3 regions of the Mycobacteroides chelonae genome follow, and region 1 is predicted to be linked to each of the others. Evidence: predicted binding sites of a transcription regulator. Region 1 holds the regulator's gene; each other region holds the start of a gene.
What was found. The regulator LexA, encoded in region 1, represses DNA repair genes until DNA is damaged. The targets are predictions, from matches to a motif close to CGAACANNTGTTCG.
Positions count from the first base shown of each region.

Region 2: a site for LexA is predicted at 3,714-3,727, ahead of cofD (2-phospho-L-lactate transferase). Genes of this name have one in related genera too.
Region 3: a site for LexA is predicted at 4,398-4,411, ahead of ruvC (crossover junction endodeoxyribonuclease RuvC). Genes of this name have one in related genera too.

Region 1 is NZ_CP050145.1:3,123,037-3,130,706, reverse strand. Features, by position in the region: gene hflX (GTPase HflX) at 1-660, shown strand, start outside; gene HBA99_RS15340 (molybdopterin-dependent oxidoreductase) at 666-2,957, opposite strand; gene HBA99_RS15335 (acyl-CoA dehydrogenase family protein) at 3,068-4,222, shown strand; gene HBA99_RS15330 (GNAT family N-acetyltransferase) at 4,229-4,762, shown strand; gene lexA (transcriptional repressor LexA) at 4,759-5,433, opposite strand; gene HBA99_RS15320 (LysM peptidoglycan-binding domain-containing protein) at 5,663-6,172, shown strand; gene nrdR (transcriptional regulator NrdR) at 6,303-6,767, shown strand; gene HBA99_RS15310 (PhzF family phenazine biosynthesis protein) at 6,793-7,476, opposite strand; gene HBA99_RS15305 (alpha/beta fold hydrolase) at 7,562-7,670, opposite strand, start outside.
Region 2 is NZ_CP050145.1:3,708,548-3,716,217, reverse strand. Features, by position in the region: gene HBA99_RS18315 (hypothetical protein) at 1-553, opposite strand, end outside; gene HBA99_RS18310 (NUDIX hydrolase) at 639-1,190, opposite strand; gene HBA99_RS18305 (coenzyme F420-0:L-glutamate ligase) at 1,190-2,566, opposite strand; gene cofD (2-phospho-L-lactate transferase) at 2,563-3,531, opposite strand; gene HBA99_RS18295 (WhiB family transcriptional regulator) at 3,910-4,164, shown strand; gene HBA99_RS18290 (metallopeptidase family protein) at 4,185-4,685, opposite strand; gene HBA99_RS18285 (DUF3499 domain-containing protein) at 4,838-5,248, shown strand; gene HBA99_RS18280 (phosphomannomutase/phosphoglucomutase) at 5,391-6,791, shown strand; gene HBA99_RS18275 (hypothetical protein) at 6,791-7,670, shown strand, end outside.
Region 3 is NZ_CP050145.1:2,950,824-2,958,493, reverse strand. Features, by position in the region: gene HBA99_RS14520 (acyl-CoA thioesterase) at 1-446, shown strand, start outside; gene pdxT (pyridoxal 5'-phosphate synthase glutaminase subunit PdxT) at 455-1,024, shown strand; gene HBA99_RS14510 (hypothetical protein) at 1,095-1,622, opposite strand; gene HBA99_RS14505 (YebC/PmpR family DNA-binding transcriptional regulator) at 1,702-2,457, shown strand; gene HBA99_RS14500 (phosphatase PAP2 family protein) at 2,403-3,014, opposite strand; partial or broken gene HBA99_RS14495 (methyltransferase family protein) at 3,187-3,648, shown strand; gene HBA99_RS14490 (TetR/AcrR family transcriptional regulator) at 3,738-4,310, opposite strand; gene ruvC (crossover junction endodeoxyribonuclease RuvC) at 4,431-4,988, shown strand; gene ruvA (Holliday junction branch migration protein RuvA) at 4,985-5,584, shown strand; gene ruvB (Holliday junction branch migration DNA helicase RuvB) at 5,581-6,651, shown strand; gene yajC (preprotein translocase subunit YajC) at 6,801-7,139, shown strand; gene secD (protein translocase subunit SecD) at 7,207-7,670, shown strand, end outside.

The sequences.
Region 1 (7,670 bases):
GCCATCGTCGGTTACACCAATGCCGGTAAGTCGAGCCTGCTGAACGCGATCACCGGAGCCGGGGTGCTGGTCCAGGACGCACTGTTCGCAACACTCGAACCGACAACCCGCCGCGGAACGTTTGACGACGGACGCGAATTCGTCATCACGGACACCGTCGGTTTCGTACGGCACCTGCCCACCCAGTTGGTCGAGGCCTTCCGGTCCACTCTGGAGGAGGTGGCCGACGCCGACCTGCTGGTCCATGTGGTGGACGGCTCGGACGTGGCGCCGCTGGCCCAGATCGAAGCGGTGCGTGCGGTCATCAGCGACGTCGTCGCGGATCACGATTCGTCGGCGGCACCGGAGCTGTTGGTGATCAACAAGATCGACGCGGCCAGTGATCTTGCCCTGGCGCAGTTGCGTCGTGCGCTGCCCAAAGCGCTGTTCGTGTCGGCGCACACCGGCGACGGCATTGCCAAGCTGCGCGACGCGCTCGCCGAGACGGTGCCCCGTGGCGATGTGCCCGTCGACGTGGTCGTCCCTTATGAGCGTGGTGACTTGGTGGCCCGGATCCATACCGACGGGCATGTGCAATCCACCGAGCACCTCGCGGCCGGCACGCGGGTGATCGCCAGAGTGCCGCAGGCGCTGGCCGCCAGCCTGCTGGAACTGAAGTAGCGGCTCTAGTCGCGCTCGACAAGACGTGGCGGGATGTACGCGCGCACGGGCGGCGGTGTGCCCTCGAACCGTTCGATCTGCACGAGTACGTGCTGACCGGTGCAGCCCTGAGCCAACGACGAGGTGCCTGCGTCGTCGGTGAGTACGTTCGGGTTCCCGTGTGCGCAGGGCGAATCAGGGTCGGCCGGATCGATCGGATCGAACCATGCCCCGGTGGACAGCTGCACCACGTGGCGCCGCAGGCCCTCGTCGAGAACAGCGCCCGCCAGGCAGGTGCCCCGGTCGTTGAACACCCGCACCACGTCACCATCGGCGATACCGCGTTCGGTGGCGTCGGTCGGGTGCATGCGGATGGGTTCGCGTCTCTGAACCTTCGAGCGTTGGCTGGTGCCGCCGAAATCGAGCTGGCTGTGCAGCCGGGTACGGGGCTGGTTCGCGATCAGATGTAACGGGAAGCTTTGGGCACGTTCGCCGTTCAGCCATTCGGTGGGTTCGTACCACTGTGGATGTCCGCCGCAGTCGGCATACCCGAAGCCATCGATGGTTTCCGAGAAGATCTCGATGCGTCCGCTCGGGGTGTGCAGCGGGTGTGCGTCGGGGTTCTCGCGGAAATCCGATAGCAGCGTCAGACCCGGGTCGGTGGGCAGCCGCAGGTACCCCTGTTCCCAGAACTCCTCGAACGTCGGCACCGGGAAGTCCAGAGCGCCCGCCCATTCGGTGTAGATGTGGCGCAGCCATTGCGCGGCGGTGCGCCCTTCGGCGAATTGCTCGCCGAATCCGAGCCGATCGGACAGGGCTGAGAACGTGGTGAAATCGTCGCGAGAGTTGGCATACGGCGGTGCGACGGCCTTCATCGCCACTAAAAGCGGGTCATTGCGGCTTCCGGAGAAATCGTCGCGTTCGAGGCTGGTGGTGGACGGCACCACGATGTCGGCGTGCTTGGCCATCGCCGTCCATACCGGATCATGTACGACGACCGTGTCGACGCGGGCCAGGCCCCGGCGCAACCGCGGCAGATTCTGGTGGTGGTGGAACGGGTTGCCACCCGCCCAGTAAACGCATTTGATGTCGGGCAGGGTGAGCGTCTGGCCGTTGTAGGCGAGTGTTTCGCCGGGGCGCAGCAGCAGCTCACTGATGGCCGCCACTGGAATGAAGCTCTCGACGGGGTTGGGTCCCTGCGGGAAGGTAGGCAGGCGGCAGCTGACCGGCGCGAGTCCCGCCTCGTTCATCGAGCCATAGCCGTGGCCGAAGCCACCTCCGGGAATGCCGATCTGACCCAGCATTGCCGCCAGGGTCAGTCCCATCCATGGGGCCTGCTCGCCGTACCGCACTCGCTGCAGCGACCAGCTGACCGTCACCAGGGTCCGACCGGCCGCCATGCGCCGGGCCAGGATGCGCAATTGGTCAGGATTCAGGCCGCTGATGCTTGCCGCCCATTCGGGGCTCTTGGGCACGCCGTCCTCCGCGCCCAGCAGATACCGTTCGAATCGTTCATAACCGGTGCAATAGGCGTTCAGGAACGTGAGATCTGCAAGACCCTCGGTGGCCAACACATGGGCCAGTGCGAGCATGACCGCGACGTCTGTCCCGGGAACGGGTGCATGCCATTCGCACTCGCCGTCGATGTCATCGCGCAGCGGACTGAACGAGACGATGCGCCCTCCACGGGCACGGAACCTGTCGAGGGCATCGCGGGCCGGATGCGCGGTGGTGCCGCCGTGGTTCACCCCCGTGTTCTTGAGAGCGATGCCGCCGAATGCCACCAGCAGATCGGTGTTCTCGACGATGACATCCCATGACGTCGACCTCTTGAAGAGCCCATCGTGGGTGCCGACGACGTGCGGCATGATGACGCCGGTGGCGCCCAGGCTGTAGGAATGGCGCGAAAAGGTATACCCGCCGAGCAGTTTCAGGAACCGGTGCACCTGACTCTGAGCGTGATGGAATCGTCCCGCGCTGGCCCAGCCGTACGAGCCGCCGTAGATGGCTTGGTTGCCGTGGGTGTCGACGATGCGTCGCAGTTCATCGGCCAGTAGTTCGGTGAGCTCATCCCAGGACACCTCCACGTACTCGTCCGAGCCGCGGGCAGTACTGGGGCCGGGCCCGTCCCGCAGCCAGCCGCGCCGCACAGACGGTGCGGTAACCCGGGCCTGGTGGCGGATCGAACCAGGAATGTTCTGCAGCAGCGGGGAGGGGTCCAGATCCGTCGGGATGGGCGTGACACCGATCACTTCGCCGTCGCGGACCTCGGGCGTGAATGCACCCCAGTGGGTATGTGAAAGCGCCAGCCTGGTCACCTCAATCAGCCTAGGCTTTCTGTCCGTCGAAACCGGGTAGGCGAGTACCAACCGACCAGTGGGTTGGTATACATTCTGCCAAGTACGTAAATCCAAACCGGAAGGTGATCATGGCCGGCGCCGTTAAGTTCAAACGCACCATCTTCGAACCCGAGCACGAACTGTTCCGCGAGTCGTTCAAGACCTTCCTGGAACGGCATGCAGAGCCTTACCGCGAGGAGTGGGACGAGAACAAGATCGTCGACCGCTCGCTGTGGGTCGAGGCCGGCAAGCAGGGCTTTTTGGGCACCGATATGCCCGAGGAGTTCGGTGGCGGCGGGCTCGTGGATTTCCGCTACAACGCGATCATCGGTGAAGAGATCACCAAGGCCCGTCAGTCGGGTATCGGTTTCACCCTGCACAACGATGTCGCGGGCCCGTACTTCCGGGATCTGGCCAACGACGAGCAGAAGGCACGCTGGTTCCCGGGATTCTGTTCCGGCGAGCTGATCAGCGCCATCGCCATGACCGAGCCGGGGACCGGCAGCGACTTGCAGGGCATCAAGACCCGCGCGGTCAAGGACGGCGATCATTACATTCTCAATGGCGCGAAGACCTTCATCACCAACGGCATCAACGCCGACCTGGTGATCGTGGTCGCACAGACCGACCCCGAAAAGGGTGCGCTGGGCTTCAGCCTGATCGTCGTCGAGCGCGGCATGGAGGGCTTTGAGCGCGGCCGCAAGCTCGACAAGATGGGTCTGGACGCCCAGGACACCGCCGAGCTGTCCTTCACCGACGTTCGCGTGCCCGCCGCCAACCTGCTGGGCGAAGAGGGCCAGGGCTTCATCTACCTCATGCAGAACCTGCCGCAGGAACGCATGTCGATTGCGGTCGTCGCGGCTGCGGCGATGGAAACCATGCTCGAGGCGACCATCGAGTACACATCCGAGCGCAAGGCGTTCGGCAAGCCGATCAAGAGCTTCCAGAACAGCCGCTTTGTGCTGGCCGAGCTCGCCACCGACGCGACCATGATCCGAATCATGGTCGACGAATTCATCACGCTGCTCAACAAGAAAGAACTGAGCGTCGAGCAGGCCGCGATGGCCAAGTGGTACAGCACCGAGAAGCAGGTTCACCTGATCGACCGCTGCCTGCAGCTGCACGGCGGTTACGGCTTCATGCGTGAATACCCGGTGGCGCGTGCCTACATGGACTCTCGTATCCAGACGATCTACGGCGGAACCACCGAGATCATGAAGGAGATCATCGGGCGTTCGCTCTAGTCGCGGATGCGTATTCGTGACGCCACGGCCGCCGACGCGGCCGCGTGCGCAGCGATCTATGCGCCGTATGTCACCGAGACGGCTATTTCGTTCGAGGAGGTGCCGCCGTCGGATGTCGTTCTTGCCGAACGCATCCAGACGGCGGCCCACCGCCATGCCTGGCTAGTCGCCGAGGACGCCGGAGAGATTCTCGGGTACGCCTATGCGGTGCCATGGAAGTCTCGCACGGCCTATCAGTGGGCTTGCGAGGTGAGTGTGTATGTAGACGGTGCGCGCCGGCAGCGCGGAGCGGGTCGTCAGTTGTACGCGGCGCTGTTGGAGCGTTTGCGCTCTCTCGGCTATCGCACCGTGCTGGCCGTTGTCGTAGTGCCTAATCTGGCGAGCGAAAAACTACACCTGGCAATGGGATTCGAACAGGTGGCGCTGTATCGACGCATCGGTTACAAGCTGGGTAGCTGGCACGACGTGGCGCACTTCCAGCTCTTCTTAACGTCCGTCGAGGATGCTTCTGCGCCCGGGCCGCCGCCCGGGTCGGCCTAGACCTTGCGGATAACGGTGACGACCTTGCCGAGGATGGCGGCGTCGTTACCGGGGATGGGCTCGAAGAGCGGGTTGTGCGGCATCAGCCACACCTGACCCGTCGTCCGCTTGAATGTTTTGACGGTCGCCTCACCATCGATCATCGCCGCCACGATGTCGCCGTTGTCGGCGACGTTCTGCTGGCGGACCACCACCCAGTCGCCATCGCAGATCGCGGCGTCGATCATCGATTCGCCGACGACCTTGAGCAGGAACAGCGATCCCTCGCCGACAAGTTCGCGGGGGAGCGGGAACACATCCTCAACGGCCTCCTCGGCCAGGATCGGACCACCGGCGGCGATCCGTCCCAGCACGGGCACGAACGTGGGCTCCGGCAGATCGCCCGAACCCACCACATCGGTGGTGGCAGACGGGGTGTGGGTGTCATCGATACCCCGAACATCAACGGCGCGTGGACGGTTCGGATCACGCCGCAGGAAGCCCTTCTGTTCGAGGGTGCGTAGTTGATGGGCGACCGACGACGTCGAGGTAAGCCCGACGGCGTCTCCGATTTCGCGGATGCTCGGGGGGTAGCCCCGTTCATTCACCGATGCGCGGATGACCTCCAGGATGGTCCGCTGGCGCTCGGTCAGTGAACCGGTGGCGGGTCCCTTGCTGGGTGTATCGCTCATGGGCCCGAATCTAGACCTGTCGACGACATTTATCAAACATGTGTTCGATGCGTGTCGTCAATGACGGTCGCTGGCCCGGCCATCTGGAGTGTCGATGCTGGTCAGGACCACTTGTCGGTGGCGGATGCTACAAATCGATCACATGTTCGGACATCGAACACATGATCGAGTACATTCGAACATAAGAGCGAACGGGCTTACCGATCGACAGGACAGGAAGGGCATACCGATGAGCACAAACGTTCTCACCACGCCGCGTCTTCGCACCGCCGAGCACGCATCACGCGAGTGCGCCCCGCAGGCGCGTGCGTACAGCGCCCAGTACCCGCTGACCCAGCGCCGGGCACTGCCGGTGCGCACCGTCGCCTACCGGAGGCCTTCCGGACGGCCGGTTGCGTACCGGGGTAACGGCATCCGAGTCTCGTCGGTGCCACATCGGGTGCACCGTCGTAGCCCGGTGAGCCTTAAGGCCACCATCGTTGTCTCGGTGGGTGCTGCCGTGGCGACCATGTGGCTGTTGATGCTCGGCCAGGTCAGCGCTGCCGGAATCGGGGGAGTTGACGTGCCGGACCGTGTGGCGGTTGTCCAGGTCGCTCCGGGAGAGACCCTGGCCGATGTGGCCTCGCGTGTCGCACCGGGTGCGCCGCGCTCGGCTGTGGTGTCCAAGATCCGTGAACTCAATGAACTCGACTCGGCGACAGTGCAAGCCGGTCAGACGCTGGTTTCTCCGGTCGGCTGATCGGCGAACGGGCGTGACCTTCGAACGTGCGGGAGCACGGGTATCCTCGACACCGGTCTGGGCGCGTTGTGCTGTGCGTCAGCTCACCCAGCCCAACGACTTGGAGTCCAGAACCGGCGAAGGAGCAGTAATGCACTGTCCGTTCTGCCGGCATCCAGACTCGCGCGTAGTCGATTCCCGTGAGGCGGATGAGGGTCAGGCGATACGGCGACGTCGATCGTGCCCGGAATGTGGCCGTCGTTTCACCACTGTCGAGACCGCTGTGCTCGCCGTTGTGAAGCGCAGCGGTGTCACCGAGCCGTTCAGCCGCGACAAGGTCATCAAGGGCGTACGCCGTGCCTGCCAGGGCCGCGATGTCGATGACGACGCGCTGAATCTGCTTGCTCAGCAAGTCGAGGACGCCGTCAGGGCGGCCGGATCCCCGGAAATTCCCAGCAATGAGGTGGGCCTGGCCATCCTTGGCCCACTCCGCGACCTGGACGAGGTCGCGTACCTGCGTTTCGCCTCGGTGTACCGCGGATTCAGCTCCGCCGAGGACTTCGAACGCGAGATCGCCGCGTTGCGCGCGCATCGGGACGCACCGACCGGGTCCTAGACCCAGGTGGCGGTGTCGCGTGTCACTAGTCCAGCGTCAATGATTGATCGGCGACGACATGGCCACCGATCGTCACCCAGCCCTCCGGGCTCCATTGCGTGAGAATTTGTGAACCCTTGCCCTGATTGACGATCAGATCACGGCTCAACAGATCGGTCATCCGCGCCGCCACGGACCCGGTTGCTTCGTCCTCGTTGACACCCAGGTCGAACGCGAATACCCGCGATCGAACCAGACTCGTATTGCGGTCCTGCCACGCCCAGACGCAATGCAGTAGTTCGTCGGCGTAGTCGGAAGGATCGGCAGCATCCACATCGCTGGGGGAGTCCAGCTCGTGGAAATCGGTCTCGGGTGACCACTCGGACCGAGCGCGTATCCACGTGCGGTCGTCATAGCTCACCTGGAGCACGCCCGCGGGAACCTGCAGGGTGTTGACCGGTGTCCCGCGTTCACGCAGCCACCACGCCAATCCGACGGTCGGATGTCCGGCGAAGGGCAGCTCGGCGGCCGGGGTGAAGATCCGCAGATGTGCGGTGTTGGATCCTTCGGCGGGAAGATCGACGAAAACTGTTTCGCTGAAACCCAGCCGGGTAGCGACCTCCTGGCGTGCCGACGCTGGAACGTCGGCGCCATTAACGATCCCTAGGGGATTGCCGAAGTTGCCTGTCTCATCGGTGAATACGCGGACAACCGCGACATCAACACTCATGCGTCGACTCTACGTCTCGCGCACGCCGCGCACCGGGATACCCCGTGAACTGCGCAATCCTTCGGTACCGCTTGAGCTCTCGTGGCTAGGTGGCGCTGCGCTCGTCGGTGCCCATGGCATCGAGCACCGCCATCCGGGTCCGTGCGGCCCCACTGATCGTGTGCTCGGTGATGCCGGTGCGCAACAGTCGGCGC
Region 2 (7,670 bases), 590 kb from region 1:
ACTCGTTCTGAATCCAGAACTGCACCAACCCAATGAGGGGAAACAGTGCGACGACGGCGATGCCGGTTCTGGTCAGGGCGCCCGCCGCGTACCGGCTCAGATACAGCACCCAGCACAGGGCGACGGCGCCCAATGCCAGCGCGACTCCTGTGATGCCCCCTAGCTGGCTTGCGGGACTACGCAGGTCGAGCAGCCAGACATAGGCGGCAAGACAGATGACGAATACCTGGCTGGCCAGGGGGGTGAGCACAGAACTGTGCCGGTACTTCACAATCCCCCCGATCGCCAGCGCGCAGGTGATGCCGATGGCAAGGAGTAGCGCGGTGCCCAGCAGATCCCACGCGTTCTGGGTCAGCGTGGCGTTCTTGGCGGCCAGCCACAACACGATCGTGCCGTCGATGGCGATGCACAACACCAAGAGCGCCCGGACTCGCGGTCGTAAGTCCCCGACGGTGAACGTGTGCTGGGGCTCGTCACCGCCGGGGGACGGCTCGCGGTCGGGCTTGGTGATTCTCGCGCTGCCACCGAAGGGGGTCTCAATCTTGATGTCCATGTGCGTCCCCTCGCAGAATCGCCGCTGATGAGGGGACGATACGACGGCTCGTTAGGCCGGACACGGGTAATGCACTACCCGACTTTCAGCGCAGTCTGGCGCGGGCCCGTTCGGCCAACACGACCACCGAGGGATCTTCGGCCGGAATCTGGTCGATGGGCCACCAGCGCAGGTCCAGTGATTCGTCGCTGACGGTGATCTGGGCGCCCTCGGGCGCGCGCGCCAGGAACTGCAGATCGAGATGGCGAGTCGGCACACCCAGCGAGCATGTGATCGGATGTACATGTATGCCAAGCAGATTCGGCTCAAGAGTGAGGTCTGCTATCCCGGATTCCTCGGTGGCTTCACGCAGCGCGGCGGCCCGGATGGTGGCGTCCTCCTCTTCGCAGTGGCCGCCCAGCTGAAGCCATTTACCCACGCGCGGGTGCAGGGTCAGCAGCGCCTGCGACCCGTCGTGGTTGACCACCAGCGCCGAGGCGGTGATATGGCCTGCGGCGCTGCGGCGACGGCAGGCGTCCGGATTGGCGTCGAGAAAGGCCAGAACGGAGTGCCGCAGGCTGTCCTGCTCGGTATCGGGCGTTTCCCACGCGGAGAGCAGCTCGACGGCGGAAGCTTGCAGACCCGAGATGCGGCTCATCAGAGCTCAACCAGCATCTGGCCGGCAGGAAGGGGAGTGCGGGGTTCCAGCGTCTTCTCGGGGTATCCGTGCGGATATCCGATGGCGATGGTCCCCATCGGTTCCCATGAGGCATCCAGCTCGAGCTGCCTGCGGACGACATCGGCGGCGAAGATGGTGGACCCGATCCAGCAGCTCCCCACGCCCCGCGCCGCCAGCGCCACCAACAGTGCCTGCACCGCCGCGCCCACCGCGACGGCGAACATGGTGTGTTCGGCCGCGTTGCGGCGCTCGTCCGGGTAGTCGTGGGCACCGTCGGGAACCAGGAACGGAATCACGATTTCGGGTGCGTCGTAGAGGATCTGTCCGCGGGCCACCCGTTTCTCGACGGATTCCGGGGTGCGTCCGTCTCCGCTGAGATCCACGGCCCATGCCTGTTTCATGGCATCCAGCAGTGCGCGCCGTGTCGCCAGATCCCGTACCCATACGAATCTCACCGGATGGGTGTGATGCGGAGCGGGCGCCGTCAACGCCTCGCCGATGGCTTCCCGTAATAGATCGGAATCTACTGCGATATCAGCGAATTGACGGATAGAGCGGCGCACCAGCACCGCATCGCGGCGCCCCTGCTCCAGCGCTTCCGCGGTGCCGAGCCAGAACAAATCGTCGGGGCCCGAGCGCTGGAGGTCGCGAGCCACGCTGCCGTCGTCGGGCACCGACAGACCCCGCACCACCGCAACTGGTACATCGGTGAGCTTGCCCTTGACAAGGTCGGCGGCGGCGGCGATCTCGTCGACGATGGCCACCTCTGTCACCTGAAGTTCGTTGCCGTGCTTGTCCTTTGCACCGGCGTAGCCATACAGGACAGGGATGCCGGAGGAACCGATGGCGGCATCGGTCTGGCCATTGCGCCAGGCCCGTCCCATGGTGTCGGTGATCACCACCGCTACGTTCACGCCCAGCTGTCGCGACAGTGCTGCCCGCACCGCCGCGGCGCTGCCATCGGGGTCGGTGGGGAGCAGTACGAGTTCGGCGGTATCGACATTGGACGCGTCGATTCCGGCGGCGGCCTGCACGATGCCGATGGTGTTCTCGGTGATCAGTGTCTTTCCCTTGCGGGCCAGCACGCGGACCGACTCGGAGTCGATCAGTTTGCGCCGCAAGGTGTCCCGCGCTTCGGGATCGGTAGGCGCCGCGACGATGCGGCCCTCGGCCTTGGAGATGATCTTGCTGGTGATCACGATCACATCGCCGTCCCGGATCCATGGCGCCGCCTCGGCGATGGTCTTGGCGACATCGTCGCCGGGGCGGAATTCCGGCAAGTCCGCAATGGGTAGAATCTCCACCGGAGCTGCCGAACCATGTTCCGGTGCAGGGGAATCCGCAGATGAGGTCATAGGGTAACTCCGGCCAGGTCGAGTCCCGCACGCACCATCGCCGCCGTCGCGTCCGGGTCGGTCATGAGCAGCGGAATCGACCGTACCTGAACTCCCGCAATGTGAGCGGCGTCACCCTCGTCGACCAGCCAGCCGTCCAGGATGCCGGTCTGTGAGCGGGCGCCGAAGTGTTCCCCGACACCTTGTGAGCTCACCTCGACACCGATCACGCGCAAACATTCGTCGGCCATTCCGCGGAGTGGCTTACCGGACACGATTGGCGAGTACCCGATGACCGGAGCGGTGGTTGTGCGGAGCGCCCCGCGAACTCCGCCGACCGCCAGGACGGCCCCGATGCTCACCACCGGATTGGAGGGAGCCAGCAAGACGGCATCTGCCTCGGCGATGGCTTCGGCAACGCCTGGGCCGGCCTTTGCTTCGTCCGCGCCGACGAACGCGAAACTGTGGGTCGGTACCTGTGCTCGGTGTTGCACCCACCACTGTTGGAAGTGGATGGCACGCTGCTCCCCATCGGCGGGGTCGGTGATCACCACGTGGGTCTCGCAGCGGTCGTCGCTGGCGGGTAACAGGCGGACTCCGGGCCGCCATCGATTGCATAACGCTTCGGTGACCGCTGATAGCGGGTAACCGGCTCGCAGCATTTGACTGCGTATCAGGTGAGTGGCCAGGTCCCTGTCGCCGAGCGAGAACCAGTCGGGCTGGGCGCCGTAGGCCGCCAGTTCCTCCATGGCGTTCCACGTCTCGCCCCGGTGTCCCCAGCCGCGTTCCGGATCCACCCCTCCGCCCAGGGTGTACATGCAGGTGTCCAGGTCAGGGCAGATCCTGACGCCATGCATCCAGGCGTCGTCGCCAATGTTCACGATGGCGTTTATCTGATGCTTGCTGGAGTCCGATCCGAGCAAGCGTTGGACGCCGAGCAGGAAGCGCGCTCCGCCGACGCCGCCGACGAGGACGGTGAGTTTCACGCTGACCGACACTAGTGCGCCGGCAATGATGCGACACGCCACGAGGGCGCCACGCCGATTTTGTCGGTCGTAGATGGTATGAATTTTCGTCCTTCGCTTGACCCCGGCAGCGAACACGTGTGTAATCACACCAGTGTCATTCCTCGGGCTGGGTTTGGAAGTTGCAGGCGCAGACCGGGATTCGATCAGATGTTCGAATGGAATGGCCGGGAAACGACAATGTGGCACGAAACCGGGCACGACGACTGCAAGTGGGAATGGTGAGGAGGCGGGACGATGCTGTTCGGGCACAATGAATTTGGCGCACACGACGAGCTGAGTTCCGGCGTCGGCACGGGTGCGACGGGCTTGCCGCCCGCACGTCCGCATCTGACGTTGGTGCAGAACGATTTTGATGCGCTGATTGGTGTCGCTGATGATCAGTGGCAAGAGAAGGCGCTGTGCGCACAGACCGATCCAGAGGCGTTCTTCCCTGAGAAGGGCGGGTCGACTCGCGAGGCCAAGCGCATCTGCCAGGGCTGCGAAGTCAAGGACGAGTGCCTTGAATACGCACTGGCCAACGACGAGCGGTTCGGTATCTGGGGCGGGTTGTCCGAGCGTGAGCGCCGTCGCCTGAAGCGGGGCATCATCTAACTCCGCGTTCGATCGGGCGGTTAGTCGCCCTCATCGGTGATGGTCGGGTCGATCACCGATGGTTCCACCCCCAGGTGGGTGGCAACCTGCGCCACCAGCAGATCGTGCAGGAGATCCGACAAATCCCCAGATTTCTTCGCGCGTAATTCGATCGGCTTGCGGAATAGGACAATTCGCGCCCGGGTGGTGTTACCCCGGGTATCCACGCCAGCGGGAATAAGCCTTGCCAGCGGGATCGGTCCGTCGGCGATCACCTCCGGCGGCCATTGCACCGACTCGGGATCCTTGGGTTGGATGCGCGGAATCTCGTCTACCGCGACATCGAGACCCTCCAGCCGCGACTGCCACGCCCGCTCGATGGGTTCATAGGCCTCCAGCACCGCCATATCGAAGCGCTCGGCGCGTGAGCGCCAGCCGGGAACGGTCGGCGGCAAGAGCGGGCCACGAAAATCGCGCCCCCTTCGGGAGCCCTGCGAGCTCGATCCGCTCGCCGAGCCGCCGCGCCGTCCGTCACGTGCCATACGGGAAATGGTAACGGTGTGACTGCTGTGGCTGACGAATCACAACGAGCCGATCACCCCGGGGTCTCTGCCTGATCACCGGAGGGTCTCAGTGGGTTCACAGCGCGTGTCTGCGGGTCGGAACGTGTTTGCGCACGCTAGCCTCAACGTTTGTGAGAGCCCCCCGTCGCTGCTGTCGACCCGGGTGCCCGAGTTCCGCCGTGGCGACGTTGACGTTTGTCTATGCGGACTCGACGGCCGTGGTTGGGCCGCTGGCCACGTCCAGCGAGCCGCATTCGTGGGATCTGTGCGCGCAGCACGCGAGCCGGATTACCGCGCCCCGTGGCTGGGAGCTGGTCCGGTACAACGGCCCCCTGCCGTCGAATCCCGAGGATGACGACTTGGTTGCCCTGGCCGATGCGGTCCGGGAACCCACCGGAGTGCGGATGGCCGCGGCGGGATTCAGCGAGCCCGCACTCGATATGGGAGGGCCTGCCACCTCGGCTGCTCCCCGGCCCGTGCATCCGGCTCCCGTCGGGCGGCGCCGCGGACATCTGCGGGTTCTGCCGGATCCGGCAGAGTAGTTCTGATCAGGTGCTTTCGGCTTGGCCCGGTGACATTCTGTACCCTCTCGCCGGACGTTCACGTTGGGCACTCGCCGACCACTAGGCTGGCCAGCGACACCTAACGTCCCTCGCTCGACAGATCAATAGGAGTGCTCTCGTCATGGCCCGGTCCGCCGACGCTGTCCACGCAGTCATCAAGGCGTACGACGTTCGTGGCCTCCTGGGCGAGCAGATCGACGAGTCCTTCGTGTTCGACGTGGGTTCTTCGTTCGCACGACTGGTCAAGGCGGAGCAGGCCGACGCCGGCGCGCCATTGCGGATCGTGGTGGGCCGCGACATGCGCGACTCGTCGCCTCCGCTGGCTCAGGCGTTCACCGAGGGTGTCACCGCTCAGGGCGTCGATGTCGTGCAGATCGGACTGGCATCCACTGATCAGCTGTACTTCGCTTCGGGGCTGTTGGATTGCCCGGGAGCCATGTTCACCGCCAGCCACAACCCGGCCGCGTACAACGGAATCAAGCTGTGCCGCGCCGGTGCCAAGCCGGTGGGCAGGGACACCGGCCTGGCCATCATCAGCGAGGAGCTGATCAACGGGGTGCCCGCGCACGACGCTGCGGCGGGCACGATCACCGAACGTGATGTTCTCGCCGAGTACGGCGAGTTCCTGCGGTCACTGGTTCAGTTGAGCGGGGCACGCCCCCTTCGGGTGGCTGTGGATGCGGGTAACGGTATGGCCGGACACACGACACCGGCGGTGCTGGGTGCGATTCCATCGATTGCGCTCGCGCCGTTGTACTTCGAGTTGGACGGCAACTTCCCCAACCACGAAGCCAACCCGCTCGACCCCGAGAACCTGCGCGATCTGCAGGCCTTCGTGGTGGCCGAGGGTGCTGACATCGGCCTCGCCTTCGATGGCGACGCCGACCGGTGCTTCGTCGTCGATGAGCGCGGACGGGCCGTATCTCCTTCCGCGGTAACCGCTTTGGTAGCGCGTCGAGAGCTGGAGCGGGAAATCGGCGGCACCATCATCCACAATCTGATCACCTCGCGTGCCGTCCCCGAGCTTGTCGTCGAGCACGGCGGAACACCGGTGCGCTCTCGCGTCGGCCACTCGTTCATCAAGGCATTGATGGCCGAGACGGGCGCGATCTTCGGCGGTGAGCATTCCGCGCACTACTACTTCCGGGACTTCTGGGGTGCCGACTCCGGAATGCTGGCGGCACTGCACGTGCTGGCAGCCCTGGGCGAGCAGGACCGGCCGCTTTCAGATCTCATGTCTGATTACGAGCGGTACGCATCCTCCGGCGAGATCAACTTCCGCGTCTCGAATGCCAAGGCATGTATCGACGAGGTGTTGAAGTCCTTTGGCACACAGATAGTTTCGATCGACCATCTCGACGGCGTCACCGTCGACATCGGTACCGGAACGTGGTTCAACCTGCGCACGTCCAACACCGAGCCACTGCTGCGCCTCAACGTCGAGGCCCGCACCGACGAAGATGTGGCGGGTGTGGTCGCGCGCGTCACCGAGTTGGTCGACCGCACCGAGGCCGCGACCTGATGAAGGCCACCATCGATCTGGACGACGCCGAGGCGCTGTTGGCGGCCGACCGCGATGGTTCGCTGCAAGCCGCTTCGATGGCCGGCTCGCAGGTTCGGGCGGTTGGTACAGCCATCGCCGAGGGTGCCCTGGACCCGCTTCACGTGGAGGACCGGTCGCGCGCGCTCGTGTGGGTCGCGGGCCGCGGCACCGCCGCAACGGCGGGAGCGGTTCTGGCTGGGGCGCTGTCGGATACCGCGAGTCTTCCGTTCGTTACCGCCACCCGGGCTCCGGTGTGGGTGGGCCCACTCGATGTCATGGTGGTCGCCGGTGACGATGCCGGTGATCCTGCCCTCACTGCTGCGGTGTCGATGGGTACCCGTCGGGGTGCCCGGGTGGTCATCGCCGCACCCGACGAGGGTCCCTTGGCGGATTCCGGTGCTGGCCGGGCGATTTCACTGGCGCCCCGGTTGCGGGTGCCCGACACTTTCAGCCTTGCTCACAACCTCGCTGTTGGGGCGGCAGTGCTGGGGGTGCTCGACAGGGCCATCGTGCCCGACGTCATGGCGATCGCCGATGAAGTGGATGGCGAGGTATCCCGGAATACCGTGGGCCGGGAAATCTTCACCAACGCCGCCAAGGTGATCGCGACGCGATTGACCGGTGGGCCCGCGGTGTTCTGCGGGGATCGGTCGGTCACCGTGGCGCTCGCGCAACATGCGGCGGCAACGCTGCTGCGGCTGACGCAGCGCACCGCTACCGCGTGCGGCCTTCCGCAAGCGTTGGCCGCGATGCGGGATGCGTTGTCGAGCAGGAGCTCTGGTGAGAGCTCACTGTTTCATGACGAGTTCATCGACGGCCCCCGCGGCGATGGCCCACCGCGGATACTTGCTCTTGCCA
Region 3 (7,670 bases), 170 kb from region 1:
GTCACGATCTCTTCCGGCAGTTCGCCGAATGGGACATCCGGATCGTCCCCGACGAGCTGATGGACCGGAACCCGCGGCTGGCCGCGCAGCAGCGGGTGTGGTTCCGCTGCCGCAAGCAGCTTCCCGATGATCCGGTGCTGCACATCTGCGCGCTGGCCTACATGAGCGATCTGACGCTGCTGAGCTCTTCCAAGGTGCCGCACCGCGACGCGGTACTGCAGACCGCGTCCCTGGATCACGCGCTGTGGTTCCTGCGTCCGTTCCGTGCCGATGAATGGCTGCTGTACGACGAGACGTCGCCGTCGGCCGGATACGGACGGGCGCTGACTCAGGGCCGGATTTTCGATCGCGAGGGCCGGATGGTCGCGGCGGTGGTACAGGAGGGGCTGACCCGGTACGAGCGCAACCCCGACGAGGCGTCGATCGCCAAGGGGAACATGGCGTGAGCCCGTTGATCGGCGTGCTGGCATTACAGGGTGATGTCAGGGAACATGTTGCTGCTCTGGAAGATTCGGGTGCGGACGCGCTTGGCGTGCGCCGTCCCGAGGAACTCTCCAAGATAGACGGGCTGGTCATTCCCGGCGGGGAGTCGACCACCATGAGCAACTTGCTGCGCGTGTTCGAACTGCTGGACCCGCTCACCGAGCGTCTGCGTGGTGGTCTGCCGGTTTACGGATCCTGCGCGGGCATGATTCTGCTGGCTAGCGAGATACTCGATACCCGCCCGGATGCGGTGGCGCTGGGCGCGATCGATATGACGGTGCGGCGCAATGCGTTCGGGCGCCAGGTGGACTCATTCGAGGGTGATCTGGATTTCGTGGGGCTCGATGGTGGGCTGCACGCGGTGTTCATCAGGGCGCCGTGGGTGGAGCGGGTCGGCACCGATGTCGAGGTGCTGGCCACCGCGCAAGGGCATCCGGTCGCGGTGCGGCAGGGCAGCGCGTTGGCGACGTCGTTTCACCCCGAGGTCACCGGAGACCGGCGAGTGCACCAGCTGTTCGTCGACATGGTGCGCGGGGCCTGACGCCGAGCGCATACCAGGCGCAGCGATTCTGCTCGATTCATCTGCGTGCGGTATGCACTCGACGCGGTGGTTACCAGCGCAGCATGGGCATCGGGCGTGACGGGTGCTTGAGCGTCCACTTTCCGGCGGTTCGCAATAAGAATCCGTGAAATCCGCCGTAGGGGAGTGCCTCGACCACCTCGCGCACATCGGCACGTTCCAGTCCGGTCCAGGCGTACAGGCCGCGGAAAGCATCGATCCGATCGCCCAGCCGGAAGGTCTCGACCCATAGATCGTCGGCCGACCTGAGCTTGTGGTGGTCGGCCACCATTGCCTTGAGACGATCGATATCGGTGATACCGAACTCCGGTGCCAGCTGCTCGGCGAGTGCCACCGAGGGATCCAGATAGTCCCAGGTCCCCGCCGTCCAGATGCCGATATCGTGCGTCGCCCACGCCAGCGCGATCTCGGGCGGCGCCTGCGTCATGCCGAGAAGACGGAGCTGGTAGTTCATGCCCCTGTACAGATGATTGCGGTAATCGGTGAGGCTGTCTCCGACGGTTGACGCGTATCGGTCCAGGACAGTGTCGACAATCGGGTCGGCTACCAGGACAGTCATGTGATTCACCCTAGGTGCGCGAGTACACTCGGGCAGCGCAGAAGTGCGACAGAACCTAGAGAAAGTAGTACACGGGTACATGAGCGGCCATTCCAAGTGGGCCACCACCAAGCATCAGAAGGCCGTCAAAGACGCGCGCCGTGGCAAAGAGTTCGCCAAGCTGATCAAGAACATCGAGGTCGCCGCGCGTACCGGTGGCGGAGACCCGGCTGGCAACCCGACGCTCTATGACGCCATCCAGAAGGCCAAGAAGACCTCGGTGCCCAACGACAACATCGAGCGGGCCCGCAAGCGCGGTGCCGGCGAGGAAGCCGGTGGCGCCGACTGGCAGACCATCATGTACGAGGGCTATGGCCCCAACGGCGTCGCGGTGCTTATCGAGTGCCTGAGTGACAACCGCAACCGCGCTGCCGGTGAGGTTCGGGTCGCGATGACCCGCAACGGTGGCAGCATGGCCGATCCGGGATCGGTGTCGTACCTGTTCTCTCGCAAGGGTGTTGTGACGCTGGAGAAGAACGGTCTGTCCGAGGACGACGTGCTCACGGCCGTACTGGAGGCGGGCGCCGAGGAGGTCAACGACCTGGGCGAGACCTTCGAAGTCATCTCCGAGCCCACCGACTTGATCGCGGTCCGTCAGTCACTGCAAGAGGCCGGGATCGACTACGAGTCGGCGGAGGCCAGCTTCCAGCCGTCGATGAGCGTGCCGGTCGATGTCGACACCGCCCGCAAGGTGTTCAAACTGGTCGACGCACTGGAAGACAGCGACGACGTGCAGAACGTCTACACCAACGTGGATTTGTCCGACGAGGTGCTCGCCGCGCTCGACGAAGACTGACCTGCAGCCCAGAACGCCAGGGTCACGACCGCGGTGGTGACCAGGACGGCACCGATGGTGTCGGTGAAGTAGTGATACCCGCAGGCGACCTGCCCGAGTAGTCCGAGCATGCTGACAATCGCGGCCGCGATGTATGCCCAGAGGGCTCCGCCGGCGACCAGCACCAGCATCCCCGTCACGGCCACCACGAAAGTGGTGTGGCCGCTGGGATACGCGAGGTATCCGCCCTTCTCGCGCCCGACGAGCATCTTGGTGGCCTGGGTGGTCCAGTTCGCGATGAAGGGGCAGACGAGGACAACTGTCGCGACCCGCCAACGCCGCCGATACAGCTCGAACCCGATGCACACCACGAGCACCGGAACCAGGAACACCCAATCGGTGAAGAACAGCAGCCAGCGTGGCTGCACCCCGAACGCGACCTGGGTCGCATCGAAAAACCACCTGTCGAACGGCGTTGAGCCTTTCCCCACGGAGAACCCGAGTATCAGCATCAAGATCACGCCGAGGGGAGGCCACCACTGAACCGTTTTCTCGCTGGGCAGTTTTCCGACAGACACTCCGACGACAGTAATCGGACCCAGACGGCGGGCCCGAATCGTGCCGATGGCCGGGAATCAAATGTCACTGGACGGCGTTACTGTGACGTCAACAACTGTTGGTCAACATCTGTTGACTTGAATGTCAAGCAGGCGTACATATAAGACATCCACGAGTGAGGGGAGGCCCGTCATGGCCACACAAACAGTCGCCCCGGCGCCTGAAACGACAACCCTGTGGCGCACTGCGCGCGCGGTTCTCGCGCTGCCGGTCACCGTGACGGTTCTGATCCCGTTGGTGATCCTCTACGGATCCGGCATGCAGGTGCCGTCGTGGATGTCGGATCAGATGTCGATGACGGCGACGGTGATCGGGACCCTGCTGGTGGCCGCCGGCCTGTTCCTGGTGACGCGCACCGTCATGCTCTTCCATCAGACCGGCAAGGGCTCCCTGGCGCCCTTCGATCCTCCAGTACGTCTCGTCGTGCTTGGCCCGTACCGCCACATGCGCAACCCCATGATCACCGGCGTCATCGCCATTCTGTTGGGTGAGGCGCTGGCGGTGAACTCCATGGGATTGCTGATCTACGCGGCCGTTTTCGTGGCCGTCAACGCGATCTACTTCCCGCTGGTCGAAGAGCGCGGCCTGCTGCGGCGGTTCGGCCGCGACTATGCGGAGTACGCACAGCACGTACCGCGGTGGGTGCCACGGCTGAGCCCGTGGACGCAGCCCGAGAGCGCGCGTTAAGGCGCCTCGCAATCGCAGTCGCAATCTAGGTAAGCCTGGATGGTCGGCGCGATGAGTTCGATGATCTGTTCGTGCGTCATCGCGGGTACGTTGCCGAGCCGGATGACGTAACGGCACATCGCTAGGCCGATCATTTGGGTACCGATCAGCGCCGCGCGTTCCATGGCCCGATCCGCGGTCAATGACTCGATGACCGGAACCATCTGGCAGCTAAAAATCTCCTCCATGCGCGCCCGTGCGGACTCGTGGGACACCGCGGCCCGTAGCAACGCGACCATGGTGTCGTCGGCTTCCCATTGGGTAAGGAAGTGCTGGACCAAGCTCGCTCCGAGTTGATCACGCGGAATCTCGGCTAGTTCTTCGGGAAAATGTATGTCGAAGTTGGCCGCGGCGGTGAACAGTTTGGCCTTGTTGCCGTAGTAGCGCATGACCAGGGACGGGTCGATGCCCGCAGTTGCGGCGATGGCCCGTATGGTTGCCTTCTCGTAGCCGACGCCCGCGAAGTGTTCCTGGGCGGCCTCGAGGATGGCCGCGCGAGTGGCGTCCGATCGCCGAGGTTCGGTAGACATGCGCTGAGCTTAGGCCAACGGATGTTGACATTTGCAGAGCCCTCGCGTGTTGCTATGCCGAATGGGTGATCTCTCTCGATATGCTATCGAACAACTGTTCTACGGCGAGAGGGCTGGCGCGTGCGAGTGATGGGAGTCGACCCGGGGCTCACCCGGTGTGGTCTGTCCATGGTCGAGGCATCCTCGGGTCGCAAGGTGGTGGCCCTGGATGTCGACGTCGTGCGCACTCCGGCCAATCAGCCTCTGCCGCAACGGCTTTTGGCGATCAGTGAGGTCGTCGAGCATTGGATGGACACCCACCGTCCCGACGTGGTGGCCATCGAGCGCGTCTTCGCTCAGCAGAACGTGTCGACCGTGATGGGTACCGCCCAAGCGGGCGGAATAGTCGCGCTCAGTGCCGCAAAGCGGGGCATCGAGGTGTATTTCCATACCCCGTCGGAGGTCAAGGCGGCCGTCACCGGCAATGGCCGGGCAGATAAATCCCAGGTGACCGCAATGATCACGCGCATCCTGCAGTTGCAGACGGCGCCGAAGCCCGCCGACGCGGCCGACGCCCTGGCCCTGGCAATCTGTCACTGCTGGCGTGCGCCCATGCTGGCGAGAATGGCGAAAGCGGAGGCCGCCGCCGAAGAGCAGCGGAAAGCCTTCGCGGCCCGGATGAAGGCGGTAGCCCGATGATTGCTTCGGTCAATGGCGAGGTCATCGACATCGCGCTCGATCATGTGGTGATCGAGGCCGCCGGAGTCGGATACCGCGTCAACGCCACCCCGGCCACGCTGTCGACGCTTCGGCGCGGCGCCCAGGTGCGGCTGATCACGGCGATGATCGTGCGCGAGGACTCGATGACGTTGTACGGCTTCACAGATACAGATGCCCGCGACCTGTTCCTGACGCTGCTCGGTGTCTCCGGCGTGGGGCCCAAGATCGCGATGGCCACGCTCGCGGTCTACGACGCGTCGGCCCTGCGCCAGGCGCTGGCCGATGGTGATGTCAATGCGCTGACCCGGGTGCCGGGGATCGGCAAGCGTGGCGCCGAGCGCATGGTGCTGGAGCTGCGCGAGAAGGTGGCGGCGGCTCCCGGTGGCACCACCGAGCTGGGCCGGGGTACCGCATCGTTGGTGCGCACCCAGGTCGTCGAGGCCCTCATCGGCCTCGGATTCGCCGCCAAACAAGCCGAACAGGCCACCGATACCGTTCTGGCTCAAGACAATTCCGAGGGAGACACCTCGACCGTGCTGCGGTCGGCGCTGACGTTACTGGGTAAGACACGATGAGCCGCTTCGACGAGTTTGATGGCGCGGAGGACGACTTCGATGCCGGTCCCGAGCTGTCTGGTGCGCTCACCGTCGGGGAGAACGATATCGACGCCGGACTTCGGCCCAAGTCGCTGCGGGAGTTCATCGGCCAGCCGCGGGTGCGTGAGCAGCTGGATCTGGTGTTGTCCGGTGCGAAAAATCGCGGCGGTACTCCCGATCACATCCTGCTGTCCGGACCGCCTGGGCTGGGGAAGACCTCGCTGGCGATGATCATCGCCGCCGAGCTGGGCTCTTCGCTGCGGGTGACCTCGGGCCCGGCGCTGGAGCGGGCGGGTGACCTAGCGGCGATGCTGAGCAATCTGGTCGAAAACGATGTGCTCTTCATCGACGAGATTCACCGCATCGCCCGGCCCGCCGAGGAAATGCTGTACCTGGCCATGGAGGACTTCCGGGTCGACATCGTCGTTGGCAAGGGCCCCGGTGCGACGTCCATCCCCCTGGAGGTGGCGCCCTTCACGTTGGTCGGCGCGACAACCCGTTCGGGGTCGCTGACCGGGCCGCTACGTGATCGCTTCGGATTCACGGCGCACATGGACTTCTACGAGTCCGAAGAGCTCGAACTCGTGCTCGCCCGATCGGCCGGAATCCTCGGCATTGAGCTGGGAGCCGACGCGGGCGTGGAGATTGCCCGGCGTTCGCGCGGCACCCCGCGCATCGCCAACCGATTGTTGCGCCGGGTCCGTGACTATGCGGAAGTGCGTGCCGACGGCGTCATCACCGTGGACGTTGCGAAGTCCGCTCTAGAGGTCTACGACGTGGACGAACTCGGGCTGGATCGCCTGGACCGGGCGGTGCTTTCCGCGCTGACCCGCAGCTTCGGCGGCGGGCCGGTGGGGCTGTCGACCTTGGCGGTGGCCGTCGGGGAGGAGTCGACCACCGTCGAAGAGGTATGCGAGCCGTTCCTGGTGCGCGCCGGGATGCTCGCGCGAACGCCGCGCGGGCGGGTGGCCACGGCGTTGGCGTGGACGCATCTGGGTCTCACCCCGCCGCCGCAAGTGCTGGGGCAGGCCGGGCTGTTCGATTGAGAGGACGCTTGAGTCCAGGACGCGCAGGTCCGGGGTTCGCGTCAATTCCACAGAGTCGGATGGCACACTGGTGACTTGTCGCGTGCTTGTTTCACGCAGACCCTGCCTGACCTCGTGAAGACCCAACGGAAAGAATCCCGAAAGCCGCCATGGAATCGATCATCGTCTTTTTGCCGCTCATCCTCGTTATGGGCGCGTTCCTCTTCTTCGCGAACCGGCGGCAGCGCAAAGCTCTGGACGCCACCATCGAGCTTCACGAGTCCCTGGCGATCGGTGACCGGGTGCACACCACCTCCGGCCTGCAGGGCACCATCGCCGCCGTCACCGACGACACCGTGGACCTGGAGATCGCGCCGGGTGTCGTGACGCGCTGGATGAAGCTCGCAATCCGCGACAAGATCGTCGATGAGGCCGAGGACGCCGATGACACCGCTGGCGAGGCATCGCGCGACGTCGAGAGCTCCGGGGTCGAGCTGACCAAGGAGTAACGGCTCCGCCGTTACTCACCCCTGAAAGCCTCCCGACCCGCCCTCGACAAGCAAGGAGACCGGACACGTGGCCTCGCCATCGGCCCCTGTGCACCCCGCGCGTTATCTAGCTGCCTTCCTGGTGTTGCTGATTGGCGCTTACCTGCTGGTGTTCCTGACCGGCGACAAGCACGCCAAACCCAAGCTCGGTATCGACCTGCAGGGTGGAACCCGCGTCACGCTGACGGCGCGCACCCCTGACGGTTCCAAGCCGACCAAGGAAGCACTGACGCAGGCGCAGCAGATCATCAATGCGCGCGTCAACGGACTCGGCGTCTCCGGGTCCGAGGTCATCATCGATGGCGACAACCTCGTCATCACCGTGCCGGGTAACGACGGCAGCGAGGCCCGCAACCTCGGTCAGACCGCCAAGCTCTACATCCGGCCCGTCATTCAGATGGTGCCGGCGCAGCCCAGGGAGAATCCCCAGCCCGGGGCCCCACAGGGCGGTCAGCCGGGCGGCGCCGGCCAGGAGGCGACACCACCGGAGCC